3 regions of the Paenibacillus sp. M-152 genome follow, and region 2 is predicted to be linked to each of the others. Evidence: predicted binding sites of a transcription regulator. Region 2 holds the regulator's gene; each other region holds the start of a gene.

Region 1 (3,290 bases), 160 kb from region 2:
TTTTAGCCCACGGATCACCTATGCTTGCTATTGAACAGACGGACTACACTGCATTTCTAGAGCAGTTGGGGAAAAGCGTTCACCCTAAGGCGATTGTTATCTTTACAGCTCACTGGGAGACGCAAGTGTTAACGATTAGTTCAATGGATGACATATACGATACAATTTATGATTTTGGAGGCTTCCCACCCGAACTGTACGAAGTGAAGTATCCAGCACATGGTTCTGTTGAACTAGCTAATAAGTTGAAAAAGTTATATGAACAAAAGGGCATCGATGTACAAACTGATCGGGTGAGGGGACTGGATCATGGTTCCTGGACATTGTTGCATCGTATGTATCCTGAGGCAGACATTCCGGTAGTTCAGATTTCCGTAAATCCGTACCTCTCGCCCAAAGCACAATTTGCCATTGGTGAGGTGTTGCGTGAGTTGGGAGAACAAGATATTCTGGTCATTGGCAGTGGCGTGACTGTCCATAATCTGCGTATTGTCAAATGGGGAGAAACGAAAACGGAGCCTTGGGCAATTGATTTTGATGACTGGATTATCGAAAAAGTGCAAAGCGGAGATATAGAAGCTTTGGATCACTATGAAAGCGAAGCGCCATATGCTCGTCAGGCCGTACCTAGAGCAGAACACTTTGTACCGTTGTTTATTGCAATGGGTAGTGGCAATCCTGCAAACAAAGCTAAGGTCATCCATAGAAGCTATGAGATGGGAAATTTAAGTTATCTATGCTTTCAGTTTTAAAGCGTGTAGGGCAGAAGAAGGTCGAGTTATGTGCTTTGTTACTGTCCCGTCCGTTCTCTAAAAAATGGGGAGTGGAATAAAATTAGGGAGTGTTATAAGCTAATAATGGCTTACAGCACTCCCTTTTACATTAAAAAACAATTTATTATATCCGGCAAATCTCACGTGGGCACAATTCACAATGACATACACCTTGCAGCATTTCCAAATCCTTGACAACAATCATACCATTATCGTATTCTACTGCATTTTTCTTACGCAGATCACTGAGCATCCGATTTACGCTTTCCCGGGTAGCACCGATCATATTTGATAAGTCAGTATGAGTAATCTTTTTATGAATCAAGATATAGTCGCCGTGAGGCTCACCATAGGTGTTGCATAGTCGGATGAGTGTGGAACATAGAGCGCCAGGCTTGCCGTACATCATCAAATCGCGGAACTTGGTCTGAGTAATGCGATGATGCGATCCCATCCATTTCATAAAGTCAATCGCAAAATCACAATGCTGGCAAATAAGCAGCTCCAAATCTGTATGATCGATTACGCCAATATCACTGTCCTCCAGAACCTCAGCAGAAAAGGAATGCTTGGTGCCGAAGAAAGGATCAGCTTGACCAACAAGATCGCCGCTTTGATACATATATAGAATAAGTTCCTTACCCTCATCCGTTGTTTTGGTTACCTTTACGCGTCCGCGCTTAATATAAAACAGCTTATCCGCTGTATCTCCTTCCCAGAACAAATGCGAGCTTTCTGGCATAACTCGATCTTTCATCATCACTTGCAACCGGTTGAAGCTGGCCTCCGAGAAGCAACAGGTGTTGCCGCGGGCTTCCATTACATTTGTAGGGTTTCTCATCGTCCATTTCCCCTTTGTATCCTATGTTTTTTATCTGCAACTTGATCAATTCAAATTCATTATATACCTGTGCAATGAGTTTTTGGGGCAAGAAGAGGGGGTAAAAGTGGCAGAATTCCAAACTTTGTGATTTAATTCACTTCATAAAATAAAATTTTAAATAGATTGTGAAAAAAATCACAAAATATCTTGAAAAGCTGTGTTACGATCAGTGCGTGAACAAGAGATAGTACACGAGATAACAGGAGGATGAGGGAAATGGCTGTTAAAAACGAGGTTATCCAAAAAGAGCAAAGCGCAGAGCAGTATATTCAAACGCTGATTGACCGGGCGAACCGGGCACAGCAAGCTTTCATGAGTATGAATCAGGAGCAGATTGACGGAATCGTACAAGCTATGGCACTCGCAGGGATGGATAAGCACATGCACCTAGCGAAGTTGGCTGTTGAAGAAACAGGACGCGGTGTTTACGAGGACAAAATCACCAAAAACATGTTTGCAACAGAATATATCTATCACAGCATCAAAAATGAGAAGACCGTTGGTGTCATTGAAGATAATGATTTCGATAGCTTCCAAAAGATTGCAGAGCCAGTCGGTATCATCATGGGGATTACTCCAGTAACAAACCCGACTTCGACTACGATGTTCAAAGCGTTAATTGCCATTAAAACACGTAACCCAATCATTTTCGGCTTCCATCCATCTGCTCAATCGTGTAGTGCGGAAGCAGCCCGCGTATTGCTTGAAGCAGCTGTTAAACATGGTGCTCCAGCGGATTGCATCCAATGGATTGAAGCACCTTCGATGGATAAAACAAATGTACTGATGAACCACCCTGATGTGGCATTGATTTTGGCAACTGGCGGATCAGGCATGGTTAAGGCAGCTTATAGCTGTGGTAAACCTGCACTTGGCGTAGGTCCTGGTAACGTACCTTGCTTTATTGAAAAAACAGCCGATATCAAACAGGCCGTGAACGACCTTATCCTTTCTAAATCTTTTGATAACGGTATGATTTGTGCTTCGGAACAAGCCGTAATTATCGAAGAGCCTATCTTCGAGCAAGTGAAGAAATTGATGATTGCTAATGGTTGCTACTTTGTAAATAAAGAAGAAGCAGCTAAGCTCACTCAAGGGGCTATGAATGTAGAAAAATGTGCAGTGAACCCGGCCATCGTCGGACAGTCTGCTGTAAAAATAGCTGAAATGAGCGGCATTACAGTACCGGCAGGAACAAAAATTTTGGTCGCTGAAATTGAAGGAGTAGGAACCAAATTCCCATTATCTGCGGAAAAATTGAGTCCGGTATTGGCTTGCTACAAAGTGAAAAATGCAGAGCAAGGTATCCAACGTGCTGCTGAAGTTGTAGAGTTCGGCGGTATGGGTCACTCGTCAGCTATCCATTCGCAAGATGAGGACGTTATCGCTCGCTTTGCAAACCGTTTGCAAACAGGTCGTATCATTGTAAATGCACCTTCCACACATGGTGCAATCGGTGATATTTACAACACCAACCTTCCTTCGTTGACACTTGGTTGCGGTTCGTACGGTCGTAACTCGACTTCGTCGAACGTATCTGCAGTTAACTTGATTAATGTGAAAAGGGTGGCGAAACGGACGGTGAATATGCAATGGTTCAAAGTACCTTCCAAAATTTATTTTGAGAAAAATTC
Region 2 (3,290 bases):
GGCCTTAATGATAGCGGCATTTTTCTCAGCCACCTGGTCTTGAGTAACATAGGAATAATACCAGAAAATGCTGACCAGGATCAGTATTACGGCCAAAATGGCGACCGCTATCCATTTCTTCTTATTTTTCAAACCTGTGCTTCCTCTCTAAGGGGATGTGACACCTGAATTAGCGCGACAGCAGCCCTTCAAAGGCGGCTTGTGCCTCATGTTTGATACGTTCCTCGTCCATCGTCAGGCATTCGCCGTTTTTCACAACCTGACGACCGTCTACCCACACATGAGCCACGTCTTTGGCACTTGCAGAGTATACGGCATGGGAAATAAGATCTGTACGCGGCAAGAAGTGGGCCTGATTCAGATCTAGCGCGATAAAGTCAGCCTTGTTGCCTGCTGCCAGCGCTCCTACTTCTTTTAAACCAATCGACTTTGCACCATACTCTGTTGCCAGACGCAGTGCTTCATTTGCAGGAACTGCTGTTGGGTCGCCAGATACTCCCTTGTGAATGAGTGCCGCCAGACGCATTTCCTCGAACATATCCAGGTTATTATTGCTGGCAGGACCGTCTGTTCCAAGAGAAACAGTAACTCCTGCACGCAGCAATTCAGGCACTCTAGCTACACCACTTGCCAGCTTCAAGTTGCTGCCTGGATTATGTGAAACCGCCACACCTCGTTCCGCTAATAAAGCTATCTCTTCGTCGTTCAAGTGTACGCCGTGGGCAACAAGTGAAGGGCGGGAGAAAAAGCCAAGCTTATCTAAGTGTGCAACTGGACGCAAACCGTAGTCGCGTACGTTTTGCTCAACTTCGGCTATGGTCTCGGACATGTGCGTATGCAATGGTAAATCGAGATCATGTGCTGCTTGAACAAATTTCTCAATAAACGCTGGCGGGCATGTGTATGGGGCATGCGGAGACATCATCGTTGTGATACGTCCGTCTGCTTTTCCATGCCAGTTACGGGCAAAAGTCACGGCCTCAGCCAGCTTGATCCGCTGTTCTTCTTCTGAACAGAGTCCAATGGCTCCACGCATCAAACTTGCACGGATGCCCGACTCTTCAGCTACACGTGCCACCTCATCCATATGATCGTACATATCCAGGAAAGTTGTGGTTCCACCTTTCAGCATTTCCAGCACTGACAAGGATGTTCCCCAGTACACATCCGTAGATGTAAACTTGGCTTCCATAGGCCACATTTTTTCCTGAAGCCACACTTGAAGTGCCAAGTCATCTCCATACCCTCGCAGCAGAGACATCGCCGCATGACCATGAGTATTAATCAGACCAGGCAAAAACAATAACCCGTTACCGTCGATTGCTTCTGTCTCTTCCTCACCCGCAGGCAGAGTCTCGCCAATGTAAGTAATACGGCTATCCTCCACAATCATAAAACCATGGATTACCCCAGCTTCAGGTCCATTCACGGCAAAAGAACCGTTTTTAATCATCCATTTATTCACTGTCATATTGTGCTTCTTCCTTTCCGTCCTCCAGATAATAAGCGAGGCTAAGCAAATCAGTTGTAAAGTCTGTGGCATGTATCCGAATGTTAGCCGGTGCCTTGAGAATGATAGGTGCAAAGTTTAAAATCGCTCCAATTCCACTCTCAATGAGCCTATCAGCTACGTGTTGTGCCTCAAAATCAGGTACAGTAATAATCCCGATTCGAATATTTTTTTCTTTCACAGTCGCTTCCAATTCATCCATCGGCTGAACGACTAAGGTATTGATTCTGGTCCCAACCTTATCCGGGAACGCATCAAATACCGCCACAATCTTCATATTGTCTTTTAAATAAGCGTTATAGTTTGATAGGGCTTGACCCAGATTACCCGCTCCGACCAATACTACATTAATTTGCTGGTCGATTTTCAGGATATGGCGTATTTTCTCAATTAGATAAGAAACATCATAACCGATGCCCTTCCGACCAAAATCGCCAAAATAGGCAAGATCTTTACGAATTTGGGCCGGATTCAAATCTAACCTCTGTCCCAGCTCTTGAGAAGAGACCGTAGCCACCTCCCGTTTGTGCAGTGCATTCAGATAACGTAAATATACGGGTAATCTCCGTACGACAGCCTCTGAAATTTTATCTGATTTCATACTTGCTCCCCCTAATTGTAACGGACTTTAGGTGTCCGTCCGTTGTGCCTCTGTCTCCGGGGCGGATTGGAGCCATTCGGCGATGCGGGGCACCATTTGCTCCGATGGCATATGCTCCATTTTTGGTCCCGGTAACGAGTACAAAAAGTGCTTTCCATAATAGGATTCGATCACACGCGTATCGTAAACGATAACGACTCCGTGGTCACTCGCTGTACGTACCAATCGCCCAAATCCCTGTTTGAAGCGAATAACTGCTTGTGGTACAGACAGCTTCATAAATGGATTCTTCTTCTGCTGCTGGAGCAGCTCGCTTTTTGCCTCCAGTAACGGGTGATTGGGCGGTTGAAACGGCAAGCGAACGATAGCCAGACAAGTCAAAGCCTTCCCTGGAATATCGACGCCTTCCCAGAAGCTGCTCGTTCCCAGCAATACAGAAGCCTTGGCTTCCTGAAAACGACGGGTTAGCTTGCTCCGACTCCCACTGTCTACACCTTGTCCTAACACGGTAATATCGCTGGATGCTAACGCCTCTTTAAGTGGCTCATACACTTGCCGGAGCATCCGATAGGAAGTAAACAGAACAAGCATTCTCCCCCGCGTCGCCTGGGCAGTCGCTCCTAGAGAGCTAACGAGCATCTCTACAAAATGTGCATCCCCTACACTGCCCTTCACACTCGGAAAGTCTCGCGGAATGACCAGCAACACCTGATCCCTGTAATTAAAAGGTGATGGGAGCTGTGACGTCATTAATCGTCCTTGATCCGCTGCCTCCTGCAAGCCGAGTTGATCGGTCATGTACTGAAACGACTTATCTACCGATAAAGTAGCAGATGTCAGAATAATACTTCTTTTTTTGTCAAAAAACATTTCTTTCAACTGGCGGCTCACATCGACGGGCACTGCATAAAATTGCAATGATTTACTACGGAATTGCCCACTCGCTTCGAGCCAATATACGGTTGTTTCATCATCGAGTCGTATAAAGAAGCGCAAATTTTCCCTAATCCCCGCCAAATCCTTAAGCAGACCCGTGATATCTGTAATGAGACTATCCGCCGCATAATCGTCGTGTTCTTCCTTGACATCCAGCATCAGCTTGTCGCCCTTGCGCAAAATTTCACCCATCGTTACATAAAGCTGATTTTCCAACGCCGCCGCTTGATCCCACTTTGCAGG
Region 3 (3,290 bases), 2.6 Mb from region 2:
GCCTTAATTTCATCAACGGTGGTTAGTCCATTTTCATTGATTGCTTCCACAATTGCCTTTTTAGTCACACCGTTACAACCGCAGACAATTTCATCGTCCGCCATCGTTTCAACGGATGACGTTTTCGCCCCGTGATTGCCGCATCCAGTACCCATGATCTGTCCATAGATCTCATCTGTCATTTCCGTTTGCTGACGCACATATTTTTGCAGACTAGCAGATTCACTCACATCGCCAAACAGTACAGTACCAACAATTTTATTATCACGAAGCAGTACCTTTTTGTATGTTCGCTTCCACTCATCCTTCGCTACAATCGCCGTATGTTCAGGTTGGGTTATGAATTCGCCAGCTGAGAAAACATCTACCCCTGAAATTTTAAGCTTGGTGGAAACTACCGATCCTGCATAGCCTTCAGTATCCACGCCTGCCAAATGCTTGGCAATCACACTTCCCTGTTCAAACAGCGGAGCTACCAGACCGTAGCAGATTCCACGGTGCTCAACACATTCCCCTACAGCGTATACATCCGGCATGGAGGTTCTCATGAAATCATCGACCACAATCCCGCGGTTCGTTTCCATACCACTTTCTTTAGCTACCTGGATATTAGGTTTAATCCCGACGGCCATTACAACCAAATCTGCTTCCAGCTCGCTTCCATCCGAGAAGCGCAGTCCTTGTACCCGATCTTGACCGTACACTTCCGCAGTTTGCATTTGCATAGCAAACTTGATTCCCTGACGTTCCAGTTCTGCTTTCAACATCGCAGAGGCTTCCCGGTCTAACTGACGTTCCATCAAATCTTCCATTAGATGAACGACCGTAACATCCATCCCGAGGTTGACCAGGCCTTTAGCTGCCTCCAGCCCCAATAGACCTCCGCCAATGACAGCGGCCTTTTTATAGGTCTTCGCTGCTTCCAGCATGGCCGAGCAATCGGCGATATCTCGGAAACCAATAACTCCCGGTAATTCTTTACCCGGAATAGGCAGAATAAACGATTGTGAACCAGTAGCCACCAAAGCCACATCGTAATCAATTTCCAGTCCGTCTTCGGTGAGAATCTTCTTGTGCTCACCGTCGATACTTTTAACCATTTTTCCTGTATATAAAGTAATCCCTTGATCCGCATACCATTGCAAATCGTTCAGTATGATATCATCTATTGTTTTACTACCTTCCAACACATAAGAGAGCATGATCCTGTTATAGTTCGGATGCGGCTCACTTCCCAGGACTGTAATTTCATATTTATCTGTTAATTTTAAAATTTGTTCGACCGTATTGATACCAGCCATCCCGTTCCCTATAACCACAAGCTTCTTTTTACTGTTTATCATATACCGGTTCCTCCATTCATTCGACGCTACTTCCTATCCGACGACATCTCTACGTTTCTAATGAATATTGTTTATGCTTCTATTCTAATACAGTAGATAGGTCTATATGTGATTTCGATCACAATGTAGTTAAAATTATGAATATTTAGGGATTTCCCTATTCTATTTCAAGGGATTAAGGTAAGGACCGGAAATCATAGCAGTGTCATCGAAAGAATCTTTCCAATTCATGCGTAAATACAACCGTTATAAGGAATACTTTATGAACAACTTGTATCTTATGGGAAAACGAATTGAATTGTTTGGAGGTAATCAGCATGTGGTCTAAAATCATTTCTTATCTTCCTAGCTGGAGTACACTCTTTCAAGCTGGCCTCGCGTTGATTATTCCTTTAGGAATTTATTATATAAACACCTCGATTTATTCGTTTGTCGGCAGTAAGGGAGCCAAATCCAAACACTCTTCCAGTCATCCGCTCTCTAATAAACATAACGAAGGGCACATGGATCAGCAGCATGAACCGAGCTCTAAAATTACAGGAAATTATGATTCCGACTTACAGGCAATTCGTGAAGCTATAGGCGAAAATAGTGATGTGCATTTTCGTGAGTTTGTGGTAAAGAAATTTCATGCTCGGTCCGTGTTAGTCTTCATAGAAGGTATGCAGGATGAAAAACTTATGAGCAAGCAGGTATTGGAGGTCTTGATGTTTGAAGGCCAGCAGCAGGGTCAGGATCAGCAGGAACAACCGGAAGGTATAAGTAACTCTTTTATAAAAGAAAGCCTGATGCCACTTACGCAAATTAGTGAAGTTACCCGTATGGAGGAACTGTACGAGTTCATCCTTTTAGGTCATACAGCCCTATTAATTGAAGGAATGAAGGAAGCGCTACTGGTGGGCCCTCCTAATGGCGCTATTCGCTCCGTCAATGAGCCAACCTCTGAAGCATTGCTTCGGGGTCCCAGAATCGGTTTTACGGAAGTATTGAGTGAAAACACTTCGATGCTTCGGCGCCAGGGTTTAAATAAAAGTTTGGAATTGAAGAAATTCCAAGTGGGCAGCAGAATCAAAAAGGATCTGGTTATCGCGTATATAAAGGATATTGTGAATCCAGACCTTCTTGAAGAAGTAAGCCGCAGAATATCAAAAATAGACATGGATTTTTTACCTGAATCCGGGTATGTGGAACAACTCATCGAAGACAATTATTTAAGTCCATTCCAACAGGCTCATAATACAGAGCGTCCTGACCGTGTTATTAATGCTTTGTTGGAGGGAAGAATAGCGATCTTACTGGATGGTACTCCCTTTGCACTTATTGTCCCGGTGACCTTCAGTATGCTGCTTCAATCTCCCGAGGACTATTATGAGCGATGGATTCCGGGGACACTATTACGTCTGCTACGGTTTAGCGGGGCTTTTATAGCGCTTATGGGGCCTGCTCTGTACATTTCTTTTATATCGTTTCATCCCGGTTTAATTCCAACCAAGCTGGTCATTAGCATTATCGGAACCCGTCAAGGCGTCCCTTTCCCATCCGTTATAGAGGTCATGATTTTGGAAATCTCTATCGAAATTCTACGAGAGGCCGGCATTCGCCTGCCCAAACCCATTGGCCCTGCGATGGGCATTGTGGGAGGCTTGGTCATCGGTGATGCTGCTGTCAATGCGGGCATCGTTAGTCCCTTCCTTGTGATTGTAGTTGCAGTTACTGCCATTTCATCGTTTTCGATACCGACATACAGTGCGGGCATTACCCTGCGTCTTTTGCGTTTTGTCGGAATGTTCTTTGCAGCAATGCTGGGCATGTTTGGAACCATATTGTTCTTTCTGTTAATTTGTATCCATCTAACGAAGTTGAAAAGCTTTGGTGTACCATATGTAACTCCCTTTTCCCCTATGCGCCTAAGCGATTGGAAGGATCTGTACATCCGGGCTCCTATGT

Evidence for each region. Region 2 encodes Rex, which represses fermentation and respiration genes when NADH is low (regulators of the CRP and FNR family bind a similar motif). Its sites were predicted from a motif close to TTGTGAAATATTTCACAA; they were not measured.
Region 1: adhE (bifunctional acetaldehyde-CoA/alcohol dehydrogenase) is a predicted target of Rex. The motif match lies at 1,780-1,797, and genes of this name have one in related genera.
Region 3: nirB (nitrite reductase large subunit NirB) is a predicted target of Rex. The motif match lies at 1,450-1,467, and genes of this name have one in related genera.

What each region holds. Positions count from the first base shown of each region.
Region 1 covers NZ_CP034141.1:3,568,841-3,572,130, reverse strand. Annotated here, with positions in the region: gene EGM68_RS15655 (DODA-type extradiol aromatic ring-opening family dioxygenase) at 1-752, shown strand, start outside; gene EGM68_RS15650 (Crp/Fnr family transcriptional regulator) at 898-1,614, opposite strand; gene adhE (bifunctional acetaldehyde-CoA/alcohol dehydrogenase) at 1,873-3,290, shown strand, end outside.
Region 2 covers NZ_CP034141.1:3,408,349-3,411,638, forward strand. Annotated here, with positions in the region: gene EGM68_RS14815 (cell wall elongation regulator TseB-like domain-containing protein) at 1-132, opposite strand, end outside; gene EGM68_RS14820 (amidohydrolase) at 170-1,471, opposite strand; gene EGM68_RS14825 (redox-sensing transcriptional repressor Rex) at 1,458-2,111, opposite strand; gene dinG (ATP-dependent DNA helicase DinG) at 2,139-3,290, opposite strand, start outside.
Region 3 covers NZ_CP034141.1:803,028-806,317, reverse strand. Annotated here, with positions in the region: gene nirB (nitrite reductase large subunit NirB) at 1-1,343, opposite strand, end outside; gene EGM68_RS03665 (spore germination protein) at 1,661-3,290, shown strand, end outside.